Linked DNA regions of Catenulispora sp. EB89. The protein of the gene in region 1 interacts with the protein of each later gene in a pairwise test. Links are inferred from orthologs where the notes say so. Each region holds a gene or a part of one and is shown in the gene's direction. Other genes may lie near its edges. The genes, in order: rlmB and tsaE.

Region 1 (6,164 bases):
AAGGCCGTCACCTGGGGGGTGATCACGCCGACCGATGAGACCATCAGGAACAGTCCCACCAGTGTCCCCGCGAGGTTGCCGCCGAAGGCCGCCGTCGCCGCCAGCAGGATCGTGCTGCCGCCGAAGGACATCACCAGGCCCGCGCCCAGCAGGCGCGATGGCGCGACACGTCCCACCAGGCGGCCGCTGGTCCGGCCGCCGATCATGATGCCGAGGGCGTTGGCTCCGAAGGCGAAGCTGAACTCCTGCTTCGACAGGCCGTGGATGTTCTCCAGGACGAAGGGTGAGCCTGAGATGTAAGCGAACATCGCCGCCAGGGCGAAGCCGCCCGTCAGGATGTAGCCCGTGAACGCGCGGTCGCGGAGCAGGACCCGGAACGTGCGCAGGGTCGCGGGTAGGCCGCCGCCGGACGCTCCGCGTGAATCTTTCGGGAGCGTCTCCTTGAGTCCGAGCGTCGCGGCGGCGAACAGCGCTACGCCGATCAGCGTCAGCACCACGAATACGCCGCGCCAGCTCATGAAGCGGATCAGCTGGCCGCCGAGGACCGGAGCCAGGATCGGGCCGAGGCCGTTCACCAGGATCAGTGTCGAGAAGAACTTCGTGAGGGCGTCGCCCTCGTACAGGTCGCGCACCATGGCCCGCGAGATCACCAGGCCGGCCGCGCCGGCGAAGCCCTGGAGGAGGCGCGCCGCGGTGAGCGAGTAGACGTCGGGGGCGAACGCGCAGAACAGCGATGTGGCCACGTAGGCGATCAGCCCGATCGCGAGCGGCTTCTTGCGCCCCCACGCGTCCGACATCGGGCCGGCCACCAGTTGGCCGAAGGCCAGGCCGATCATGCACGCCGTCAGCGTCAGCTGGACGTTCGACTCGGCCGTGTGGAACGAGTGCGCCAGGTCCGGCAGTGCCGGCAGGTACATGTCGAGCGACAAAGGCCCGAACATGGAAAGCGCTCCCAGTATCAGGAGCAGCTTCACCGGGGCCCGCCCAGAACGCCTCACCACCCGCTCATCTCCCACTCACCGCCCCATGGAACCACAACCCGAAAGAAGACGTTTTCGCCATCCACCCGCCGGTATCCTTGGGGAATGACTCTCCGCCTGTATGACACCGCCGCGCGAGCGACGCGCGAGTTCGTACCCGTCACACCAGGCAAGGTCTCGATCTACCTCTGTGGCGCGACCGTCCAGGCCCCGCCGCACATCGGTCACATCCGGTCCGGAGTCTCGTTCGACATCGCCCGCCGCTGGCTGGAGCACCGCGGCTACGCCGTCACCTTCGTGCGCAACGTCACCGACATCGACGACAAGATCATCCGCAAGGCGGCCGAGCAGGGCGTGGAGACCTGGCGCGTGGCGCAGGCCAACGAGTACGCCTTCCAGCTCGCCTACCGGCTGCTGGGCTGCGAGGACCCGTCCGTCGAGCCGCGTGCCACCGGCCACATCCCCGAGATGGTCGCGATGATGCAGAAGCTCATCGACGACGGCCACGCCTACGCCGCCGGCGGCGACGTCTACTTCCGGGTGCGCTCCTTCCCCGAATACGGCGCGCTGGCCCACTTCAGTGTCGACGACCTGGAGGAGCAGCCGGTCGACGACGTGGCGCCGACCACGCACAAGGAAGACCCGCACGACTTCACGCTGTGGAAGGCCTCCAAGCCCGGCGAGCCCTTCTGGGACACGCCGTGGGGCCCCGGCCGCCCCGGCTGGCACCTGGAGTGCTCCGCGATGGCGCACCGCTACCTGGGCCCGAACTTCGACATCCACGGCGGCGGCGTCGACCTGATCTTCCCGCACCACGAGAACGAGCAGGCGCAGTCGCACGCCTTCGGCGACAAGTTCACCAACTACTGGATGCACAACGGCTGGGTCACCCTCAAGAACGAGAAGATGTCCAAGTCGCTGGGCAACTCGGTGCTGGTCACCGAACTGGCCAAGCAGTACCGGCCGGTGGTCCTGCGCTACTACCTCGGCACCCCGCACTACCGCTCGATGATCGAGTACACCGAGGACTCGCTGCGCGAGGCCGACGCCGCGTACTCGCGGATCGAGGGCTTCGTCACCCGGGCGCTGGAGACGGTCGGCCCGACCGAGTCCGCGGCGGACGTGCCCGCGGCCTTCGCGGAGTCGATGGACGACGACTTCGGCGTCCCGGGCGCGGTGGCCGTGCTGTACAACACCGTCCGCGAGGGCAACACCGCCCTGGCCAACGGTGACAAGGAAGGCGTGGCCTCGCACCTCGCCTCGGTGCTGAAGATGCTGGACATCCTCGGCCTGAACCCGCTGGCCGAGCCGTGGAGCGGCGCGGCCGGCACCGCCGGGTCCGGCAGCGATCTGCGGCCGGTCGTCGACACCCTGGTCAAGGTGGCCCTGGAGCAGCGGCAGGCGGCGCGCGAGCGCAAGGACTACGCCGCCTCCGACGCCATCCGCGACCAGCTGGCCCGGGCCGGCGTCAACGTCGAGGACACTCCGAGCGGTCCGCGCTGGACCGTCAACCAATAAGAGGGCCAGTCGCCTAGGCGGCCGACTCCCACCGTGCCCCCGCCACGCTGACGGTAGCGTGGAGCGGGGGCACGGCCTGAAGTGCTGGAACTTGAAGAAAGTAAGGACATCATGGCGAGCAAAGGCGGCGGCACCGGCGGCCGGGCGAACAAGCCGGGCGCGTCGAGCTCCCGAAAGGGCGCGCAGAAGGGCTCCGGCGGCCAGCGCCGCCAGGGTCTGGAGGGCCGCGGCCCGACGCCGAAGGCCGAGGAGCGCACCGGGCATCCGGCGGCCCGCCGGGCGAAGTCGGCGGCCAAGCGCGCCGCCGCCCCGAACACCGGCCGCTCGGCGGCCGGCACGCGCAGCACGGCCCGGCCGGTCCGGCGCACCCCCGGCAAGGGCGAGGCCGAGCAGGTCGCCGGCCGCAACTCGGTGGTCGAGGCGCTGCGCGCGCAGGTGCCGGCCAAGGCCCTGTACGTCGCGCAGTACATCGACAGCGACGACCGGGTCCGCGAGAGCATGAAGCTCGCCATGGAGCAGGGCGTCCCGCTGCTGGAGGCCCCGCGCCACGAGCTGGACCGGATGACCAACGGGACCCTGCACCAGGGCGTGATGCTGGTGATGCCGCCCTACGAGTACGCGCACCCGGACGACCTGCTGGAGGAGGTGTTCGCGGCCGGCGACACCCCGCTGTTCGCGGCGCTGGACGGCGTCACGGACCCGCGCAACCTCGGCGCCGTGATGCGCTCCGTGGCGGCCTTCGGCGGGCACGGCGTGATCGTGCCGGAGCGGCGCGCGGCGGGCATGACGGCCGGCGCGTTCAAGGCCGCGGCCGGCGCCGGGGCCCGGCTGCCGGTGGCGCGCGCCGGGAACCTGACGCGCGCGCTGGAGGCGTACAAGAAGCAGGGCGTGATGGTCGCCGGGCTGGCCGCCGACGGCGCCGTGCCGCTGCACGAGCTGGAGATCGCCACCGAGCCGCTGTGCCTGGTCGTCGGGTCCGAGGGCAAGGGCATGTCGCGGCTGGTGTCCGAGCTCTGCGACGTCACGGTCTCGATCCCGATCGCGTCCTCGTCCGAGTCGCTGAACGCCGGCGTCGCGGCCGGGATCGCGTTGTACGAAGTCAACCGGCGGCGCGCCGAGGCCCGCGGCTGATCCACAGTTTCACAGCACCACAGCACCACCTAGCTAGGAGAGACAGCTCAATGGCGAGCACTGAGGCGAACACCGAAGGCGGCAGCACCGGACGTCCGGCCCCGATAGGCCCGGTCGACTCCTCGAAGACCCCGCGCTACGCGGGCTTCGCGACGTTCGCGCGGCTGCCGCGCCTGGACCAGCTCCCGGCGGGCGAGAAGGCGGACGTGGCGGTCCTGGGCGCCCCCTTCGACTCCGGCGTCTCCTACCGCCCCGGGGCCCGCTTCGCCCCGGCGGCGGTGCGCGAGGCCTCCCGGCTGCTGCGGCCGTACCACCCGGGCCTGGACTTCTCGCCGTTCCAGGCGGTGCAGGTCGCCGACGCCGGCGACATCGCCATCAACCCCTTCCTGCTGGACGAGGCGCTGGAGCAGATCGAGGCGCACTCCGGGGAGCTGGTCGGCGCCGGCTCCAAGCTGGTGACGATCGGCGGCGACCACACCATCGCGCTGCCGCTGCTGCGCACCATGGCCCGCCGGCACGGCCCGGTGGCGCTGCTGCACTTCGACGCGCACCTGGACACCTGGGACACGTACTTCGGCGCGCCGTACACGCACGGCACGCCGTTCCGCCGCGCCTTCGAGGAGGGCATCCTCGACTCCTCGGCGGTGGCGCACGTCGGCACCCGCGGCCCGCTGTACAGCAAGCAGGACCTCAGCGACGACAAGCGCATGGGCTTCGGCATCGTGACCTCGGCGGACGTGATGCGCCAGGGCGTGGACGCCGTGGTGCAGGCGCTGCGCGAGCGGATCGGCACCCGGCCGCTGTACGTCTCCATCGACATCGACGTCCTGGACCCCGCGCACGCCCCCGGCACCGGCACCCCCGAGGCCGGCGGCATGACCAGCCGCGAGCTGCTGGAGATCCTGCGCGGCCTGGACGGCCTGAACCTGATCGGCGCCGACGTGGTCGAGGTGGCCCCGCCCTACGACCACGCCGAGATCACTTCGGTCGCCGCCGCGCACGTGGCCTACGATCTTGTGACATTGCTGGCGATGCAGGGACGGTGAGGCGCCGTCCCTGAAAAGGGGGACTTCCGGTGCTGCCACCCGACAACCACGTCCACAGCGAGTACTCGTGGGACGCGCTCGCCGGCTCCATGGAGCGGACCTGCGAGCGCGCCGTCGAGCTCGGGCTGCCCTCGATCGCCTTCACCGAGCACGCGGATTTCAGCATCTCGGAACTGACCGCCGAGGACTGGTTCCCGGCCGAGTGGCAGCGCTACGTCGAGGTCGTGGACGATCGCAACATCCTGACTCCCCCGGCCGTCGACCTGACCGGCTACCTGGAGACGCTGGAGCGCTGCCGCGACCGCTTCCCGGAGCTGCGCATCCTGTCCGGCGTGGAGCTCAGTGAGGCGCACTGGTTCCCGGACCAGACCGCGGATCTGCTGAAGCGCGGCGGGTTCCAGCGGATCCTGGCCTCACTGCACACCGCGTCGCGGCGCGACGAGCCCTACGCCGACATCTCCGCGAGCATCAAGCGCGGCGACGCGGCCACGGAGTACAGCCGCTACCTCGCCGAGGCGGTGCGGCTGATCGAGGAGTACGACGGGTTCGAAGTGCTCACCCACATCGACTACCCGGTCCGGTACTGGCCCGCCGACGAGCCCTTCGACCTCACCCGGTTCGAGGACGAGATCCGCCTGGTGCTGCGGACGCTGGCGCGCGCCGACAAGGTCATGGAGTTCAACACCCGGATCCCGCTGGATCCGCGGGTGGTCGCGTGGTGGCGCCAGGAGGGCGGGAAGGGCGTGTCGTTCGCGTCCGACGCGCACCGGCCCGACGCGGTCGGCAACGGCTTCAGGGAGGCCGTGGCGGTGGCGCGGGCCGCCGGGTTCAGACCGGGCGCCGACCTGTTCGATTTCTGGGTGCGGGACTGACGCCAGGCGCGGGACTGGCCCTGGGTGCGGGACTGGCCCCAGGCGCGGGACTGGCCCTGGGTGCGGGACTGACGCGACGCCAGGCGCGGGACTGGCCCCGGACGCCGGACCAGCCAACTCAGGTCGATGCCGCCGCGTAGCGTGAACGCGCTGCCCAGGCAGCAAGCGGCTGGTTGTCTGTCAGTGCAGGCGATCACACTGGCAAAAGGGGTGAATCCCTCATAACAGAATGCCGCCCGACCCGATGTCGAACCGACCCCGCCACCCTGTCCACCACGGCGAGATGCGAACCGCCGCCCCGCACCTAGGCTGGAGACCATGACCCTCCGCCTGGCCTGCCTCCAAGCACCGGCAACCGACCACCCGAACGGCGCCCCGGACCCCGCCGCCGACCGCCGCGCCAACCTGGCCGCGCTGGCCGACGCCGCCGCCGGGGCCGCGGAGAGCGGCGCGCGCCTGCTCATCACCCCGGAGATGTACCTCACCGGCTACAACCTGGGCGCCGAGGTGATCGCCGGACTGGCCGAGGAGCGCCACGGGCCCTCGCAGCAGGAGGTGTCCGCGATCGCGGCCCGGCACGGGATCGCGATCCTGTACGGCTACCCCGAGCGCGACGG
Region 2 (6,195 bases), on another replicon or contig:
GCCCCCACCCCAGCGGCCAGAACCAGCGCCCCGAACAGGTCCCACTGCCCCCGCAGCGGGCCCGACACCAACACCGGCGAGAGCGCCGCCAGGACGACGACAGTGATCCCGAGCAAGAACGCGGCATGCCGCCGAGCCCTATGCGCCACCGGCGCCAGAGCCCGCCCCTCGGCCACCGCCCGGCTCGTGGCCCGACTGGTCTCCTGCTCCAAACCGACGAACACGCCGAGCGTCACCAGCCCCGCCAGGAAGTACAGCGAAGACAGCGCGGCGGCGTCCGAGGGCGTGGAGGAGTGCCCGGTGACCGCCAGGAACACATACCCTGACAAGCCCACCAGGAGCAGCCCCGCCGCCATCCCGACGGAGGCCCTCATGCTCACCTCCGGTGCGGGAGTCCTCGGCGCCGATCATGCCCTGGGCGGAACGCGGGTAATCAGTCTCAAAAGCGGTATATGCCCCTCATGCGACGAGCCGCCGGCCTCTGGCGTCACGATGTGCTGGGGGTCCGCCTCGGCGCGCTCGTCATCGTCCTGGCCCCGCTCGCACTGACGATCGCCTACACCCTGGCCACCCGCGGGCTGTGGCTGCACCCTCCCGACAGCCGCTACTACCTGACCATGACCGCCCGCGACATGGGCCACCCGATCAGCGACGCCATCGCTCGCGCCCGGGCCGTCGCCAGCTGGCGCCTCGCGCCCTGGTACTTCGCCGGGAACGAACCCACCTGGCAGATGGTCAAGACGCGCGCGCTGTATCCGTTCCTGTCCATCCCATTCGTCTGGCTGACCGGCCTGAAGAACGGCACCATGTACGTCCCCTGCGCATCAGTCCTCGCGTTCTGCTGGATTACTGCGCGGGTTCTGCAACGCCTCTACGGCCCCGCGGTAGCAGCGCTCATCGCCGGGGCGTTCGGCCTGAGCACGACCGTGACCGGCCTCGTCTGGGCCACCACCGACGCACTCGCCTTAGCGCTGTCCGCAGTGCTCGTCGCCAACCTGCCCATCGAACGCCGCGTGAGCCGCGCGAACCTGGTCTGGCTCGGCGCGGCCTGCGTCGCCCTGGCCCTGACCCGGCAGGTCGGCGTACTGGCGCCCGCGATGGGCGTCGCGGGCTGGGCCTGGGCACTGGTGCGGGAACGGACCTGGCGCAACCCCTGGCTTGGGGCGATGGCCGTCACGGTCGTCGTCACCGGGGGAATGCAGCTGACCCTGGGAATGGTCGCCCACGTCGACACCCAGGGCATCGTGACGCGCGATCAGTCCACCTTCGGCGGCGTCGTCAGCCAACTCCTGAGGAACGTACGTACGGTCACCACAGGCGACCTGAGCTATATGTGGAACGAAGACCGGCTCCTCTATGTGCTGCTCGGCACAGCCCTTCTCATGGCCCTGGTCCGCTTCACCAAAGACCTCGCAGCCACCTTCTGGGGAGCGCTGGCCGCCACATACGTCCTCACCGCAGGAGTCGGATACAGCGCGGGCATGCGCTACGAGATCATCATGTTCCCCGCCGCCGCAGTCGCCGCCGGCGGATTCGCCGCCTGGGCACTCGGCCAAATGGGCTCGCCATTCCCCTCCGTACGGGAACCCGAAGTAGAACCCGACCTGCGGCGCTCGCTATGGATTCCCCAACTGGTCGGGTGCGCAGTGCTGCTCGGCCTCTGCATCGGCGTCACCGCGGTCGGCGGATCCCGCTCCACGATCCCAACCCCTGCGTCGCCCTCCTTCCCCGCTGCGCAGGGCAGCCAGAAGTACGCAGTACGGCCCCTGGCCGAGCCCGGTGCGGAGGTAACGCTTAAAGCCGCGCTCACGCAGGCGCTCGCCATCCTGAGCAAGAAGGACACCACGCTCGAAGGTGCCTTCGACTGGGTCCACGACCTGAAGTACCGCGTATCCGGTCCCGGAGATCCGAACTACGCGCGCCGCGCGAAGGACGGAACCACCATCACCCGCGTCAACGCCATGAGCGGACCGGAACAGACCGCCTTCTCGCAGACGATCACCTTCCAGGGGACCGCGCAGCCGAGCACCCTGGAGATCGACTCGCGCCAGACCACGACCTTCGGAGAAGACGTGGACTTCTCCGTCGAGGACAGCGCAGGGGTCCGGCACCAGGGCACGGCGACCACGCTCTACCCGATCTGGTCCGCCACCGACCCGGGCTTGGTGACGGCGATCGTCTACGCTCCGTGACCTCCCCGGGGCCCGGTACGGTGGACCCATGTCGGTGATCCCTGACCAAACCGGCCCCGGGCTGCCCGGGCCCGTCCTGGAGACCCCTGTCGCGACCGCAGGGGCCATGCAAGACCTCGGCCGGCGCCTCGGCGCGCGGCTGCGCCGCGGCGACCTCGTGGTGCTGACCGGCGACCTCGGCGCGGGCAAGACGACCTTCACCCAGGGCCTCGGGGACGGGCTCGGCGTGCGCGGCCCGATCACCTCGCCGACGTTCGTCATCGCGCACGTGCACCCCTCGCTCGCCGAGGGCGGGATCCCGCTGGTCCACGTCGACGCCTACCGGCTGGGGTCCCTGGACGAGCTCGACGACCTGGACCTGGACGCCGACGTCGAGCAGTCCGTGACGGTCGTCGAATGGGGCGAGGGGAAGGCCGAGGTCCTGGCCGACGACCGGCTGGACATCGTCATCTCGCGGGAGTTCGCCGAGGAGCTCGACGAGCCCGGCGACTCCGACGTGCGCTGGGTGGTGCTGCGCGGGATCGGCGAGCGGTGGACCGACGCCGACCTGGCCGGGCTTGAGGACCGGGAGCAGTAGCAGGCAGGCTGACCGCGCGGTCGGCGTGGCGCAGTGCCGTGCGGTGTGGTCGCTGTGGTCGGTGCCGTGAGGTGCGATGCAGCGCCTCAGGCTCTTCGCCCGGCGCCTACGGCACCACGACGACCGCAGTCCCCTTCACCGTCGCGAACTGCCACACCGCCTGCGCGTCGTTCTGCGTCAGCCGCACGCCGCCGGTCTTCGTCCCCGAGGCCGGCTTGGACGGCAACTGGTCGCCCGGCAGCGAGGCGATCGCGTCGAAGGCGAACTCGTTCTCCCCGCTCTTCTTCGAACCCCACAGCACCTCGTACTGCACGGCGGCGCCGTCAGCGCCCTGGTGCGTGGCGTACCACTTCGAGACCTCGTAGTTGCCCGCGTCCGGCGTCACCGTGCCCGGGACGGCCTGCGCGCTCAGCTGCACCTTCTCGTCGGCGCCGACCAGCCAGATGCGCGACTTGGACAGGCTGTAGACCACACGCTTGCCCTTGCCGCTGGACGCCGGCAGCGCCAGCGCCGGGTCCGGAGCCGGCGCGACCGTCTGGCCGGACTGGTTCGTGGAGACCACCGGCTGCTTGGCGGCGACCACCGCGGCCGGCGCCTTGTCCGGGGCCGAACCGTTCGCCTGCACGGCCAGCACGCCCACGCCGACCAGGGCCGCGGCTGTGATCACGGCGACCGATGCCATCGGGTTGACGCGGCTGCGCCGCGCCCGCGCGCTGGCGCGCGGGGCGTTCTGCTGCTGGCTGGTCATGGGTCGTATGGTGCCAGAAAGATAGGCTGTGCGGGTGCTCCTGCTCGCGTTCGACACCGCCACCCCGGCCATCACCGTCGCCCTGCACGACGGCGCGCACGTCCTCGCCGAGTCCACCACCGTGGACGCCCGGCGCACCGGGGAACTCCTCGCACCCGGCATCACCGCGGTCCTGACCGCCGCCGGACGTAAACCGGAGGAGCTCACAGGAGTCGCCGTCGGAGTCGGGCCCGGCCCCTTCACCGGACTGCGCGTGGGATTGGTCACGGCGCGCGCCCTGGGCGACGCCCTCGGCATCCCGGTGCACGGCGTGTGCACCCTCGACGTGGTCGCTTATCAGACCGAGAGTGCAGAGCCCTTCGCAGTCGCCACGGACGCGCGCCGCAAAGAGGTCTACTGGGCGCAGTACACGGACTACCTCACCCGCTCGTCCGAACCGGACGTGGCGCACCCCGCTCTCATCGCCGAGCGCCTCGCCGGACTTCAGATCGCGGGGGAGGGCGCGCTCCTCTACCCGGAGGCGTTCCCTAAGGCGATCGCGCCCCGCCACCCCTCCGCTGCGGCTCTGGCGGAACTCACTATCAAGCGTCTGCAGAGCGACCCCGACGCCCTCCTGTTCCCGGAGCCGCTGTACCTGCGCCGCCCGGACGCCGTGGAGCCGGGCACCCGCAAGCGTGTCTCCACAAGCTGACGGCGTGGAGACCGTCATGGCCCCGACGTTGCGCCCGTTCCGCTGGTGGGACATCGAGCCGGCGCGCCGGATAGAGCTGGACCTGTTCCCCGAGGACCCCTGGTCCGTGGAGATGTTCTGGTCCGAGCTCGCCGACGTCCCGCACTCGCGCTACTACGTCATCGCCGAGCAGGAAGGTGAGATCGCCGGATACGCGGGCCTGATGGCCCAGCCCGGCGCCGCCCCCGGCACGCTCGAGGGCTGGGTCCAGAACATCGCGGTGGCCCGCGCGCACCAGGGCCGGGGACTCGGGGCGGTCCTCCTCCAAGCGCTTCTGGACGAGGCTCTCCGCAGGAAGTGCGTAGAGGTCTGGCTGGAGGTGCGGACAGACAACGACTCCGCGCAGCGCCTCTACGTCCGCCACGGCTTCGAGCCGGCGGGCATCCGCCGCGGCTACTACCAGCCCGGCAACCACGACGCGCTGATCATGAGGAAGGCAATGGCGTGACGGCACTGAACGACGGACCTCTGGTCCTCGGCTTCGAGACCTCCTGCGACGAGACCGGCGTCGGCATCGTGCGGGGCAACACCCTGCTGGCCGACGCCGTGGCCTCCAGCGTGGACGAGCACGCGCGCTTCGGCGGCGTCGTCCCCGAGGTCGCCAGCCGCGCGCACCTGGAAGCGATGGTCCCGACGGTGCAGCGGGCCCTGAGCGACGCCGGCGTGGCGCTGTCCGACATCGACGCGATCGCCGTCACCGCCGGCCCCGGCCTGGCCGGAGCGCTCCTGGTCGGCACCGCCGCGGCGAAGGCCTACGCCCTGGCCCTGAACAAGCCGATCTACGGCGTCAACCACCTGGCCGCACACATCTGCGTGGACCAGCTCGAACACGGCCCACTCCCCGAAGGCTGCGTCGCCATGCTGGTCTCCGGCGGCCACTCCTCCCTGCTGTTCGTCCCCGACGTCACCGGCGACGTCCGGCCCCTGGGCCAGACCATCGACGACGCCGCCGGCGAGGCCTTCGACAAGGTGGCCCGCGTCCTAGGCCTGGGCTTCCCCGGCGGCCCCCTGATCGACAAGGCGGCCCGCGAAGGCGACCCCGAAGCAATCGCCTTCCCCCGCGGCCTCACCGGCCCCCGCGACGCACCCCTGGACTTCTCCTTCTCCGGCCTCAAAACAGCCGTGGCGCGCTGGGTCGAACGCCGCGAACGCGCCGGCGAGAAGGTCCCCCTGGCCGACGTCGCCGCCTCCTTCCAGGAAGCCGTCGTGGACGTCCTCACCCGCAAAGCCATCCTCGCCTGCAAAGAGAACGGCGCAGAGTACCTCCTCATCGGCGGCGGCGTAGCAGCCAACTCCCGCCTCCGCATCCTGGCCGAGGAACGCGCAGCCAAGGCCGGCATCCAAGTCCGCGTCCCCCGCCCCGGCCTCTGCACAGACAACGGCGCCATGGTCGCCGCCCTCGGCTCGGAACTAGTACGCCGCGGCCGCACCCCCTCCACCCTCGACTTCCCAGCCGATTCCTCCCAGCCGGTCGTAGAGGTGGTCGTCCGATGAGCACCAACAAGAACCAGTCCCTCATGTGGGAAGTCCGCTGCGAACCCGGCAAAGCAGCGGCCGTGGAGGAATGGGTCCGAGCGATCATCGTCCCGCCCCTATGGGAGGACGAAGAGGTCGCCTCCTACAACGCCTACAGCTCCGTAGGCCAAGACGGCGAACGCGTAGTAGTGGTCATCGACTACCTAAGCGCCGCCCCCGCAACCCTCTCCGCAGAGCCCCCGCAGCACCTGATCGCCAGACCACCCCATGCCTGGGTCTTCCAACGCCTTGACGTGTGAATGTCCTCGAATTACCCGTCTTAAGCAACTCTTAAGGTTCCCCAGACGTCCTCCCTCAGTAGTGAAACCAGGTGGGCTCCCCAGAGCCCACCGGACCGAACTGGGGCAGAGGCGTGACGTACGAGGACCAAGAGCAACTCATAGGCTGCGGCTGCGAAGACCACGGCGCGATA

Evidence for each region.
Region 2: the proteins of rlmB (region 1) and tsaE interact in binary tests that used the Escherichia coli proteins (3 or more experiments, as listed by UniProt). The link is inferred for Catenulispora sp. EB89 from one-to-one orthologs.

The regions. Positions count from the first base shown.
Region 1 is NZ_JBGCCU010000002.1:621,156-627,319, forward strand. The notes cover bases 1,673-4,619. They hold rlmB (23S rRNA (guanosine(2251)-2'-O)-methyltransferase RlmB), read left to right. Parts: upstream 1,673-2,609; coding sequence 2,610-3,629; downstream 3,630-4,619. Other genes in these bases: cysS (cysteine--tRNA ligase), read left to right, coding at 1,673-2,498; speB (agmatinase), read left to right, coding at 3,680-4,619. Also shown: ABH920_RS06320 (multidrug effflux MFS transporter), read right to left, coding at 1-1,016; more of cysS, read left to right, coding at 1,086-1,672; more of speB, read left to right, coding at 4,620-4,675; ABH920_RS06340 (PHP domain-containing protein), read left to right, coding at 4,705-5,547; ABH920_RS06345 (carbon-nitrogen hydrolase family protein), read left to right, coding at 5,866-6,164. UniProt on the Escherichia coli protein: Specifically methylates the ribose of guanosine 2251 in 23S rRNA.
Region 2 is NZ_JBGCCU010000030.1:42,674-48,868, forward strand. What follows is about bases 1,017-3,994. They hold tsaE (tRNA (adenosine(37)-N6)-threonylcarbamoyltransferase complex ATPase subunit type 1 TsaE), read left to right. Parts: upstream 1,017-2,220; coding sequence 2,221-2,769; downstream 2,770-3,994. Other genes in these bases: ABH920_RS41920 (hypothetical protein), read left to right, coding at 1,017-2,192; ABH920_RS41930 (hypothetical protein), read right to left, coding at 2,876-3,517; tsaB (tRNA (adenosine(37)-N6)-threonylcarbamoyltransferase complex dimerization subunit type 1 TsaB), read left to right, coding at 3,552-3,994. In the rest of the region: ABH920_RS41915 (lipopolysaccharide biosynthesis protein), read right to left, coding at 1-374; more of ABH920_RS41920, read left to right, coding at 462-1,016; more of tsaB, read left to right, coding at 3,995-4,208; rimI (ribosomal protein S18-alanine N-acetyltransferase), read left to right, coding at 4,225-4,695; tRNA (adenosine(37)-N6)-threonylcarbamoyltransferase complex transferase subunit TsaD, read left to right, coding at 4,701-5,741; ABH920_RS41950 (hypothetical protein), read left to right, coding at 5,738-6,022. UniProt on the Escherichia coli protein: Required for the formation of a threonylcarbamoyl group on adenosine at position 37 (t(6)A37) in tRNAs that read codons beginning with adenine.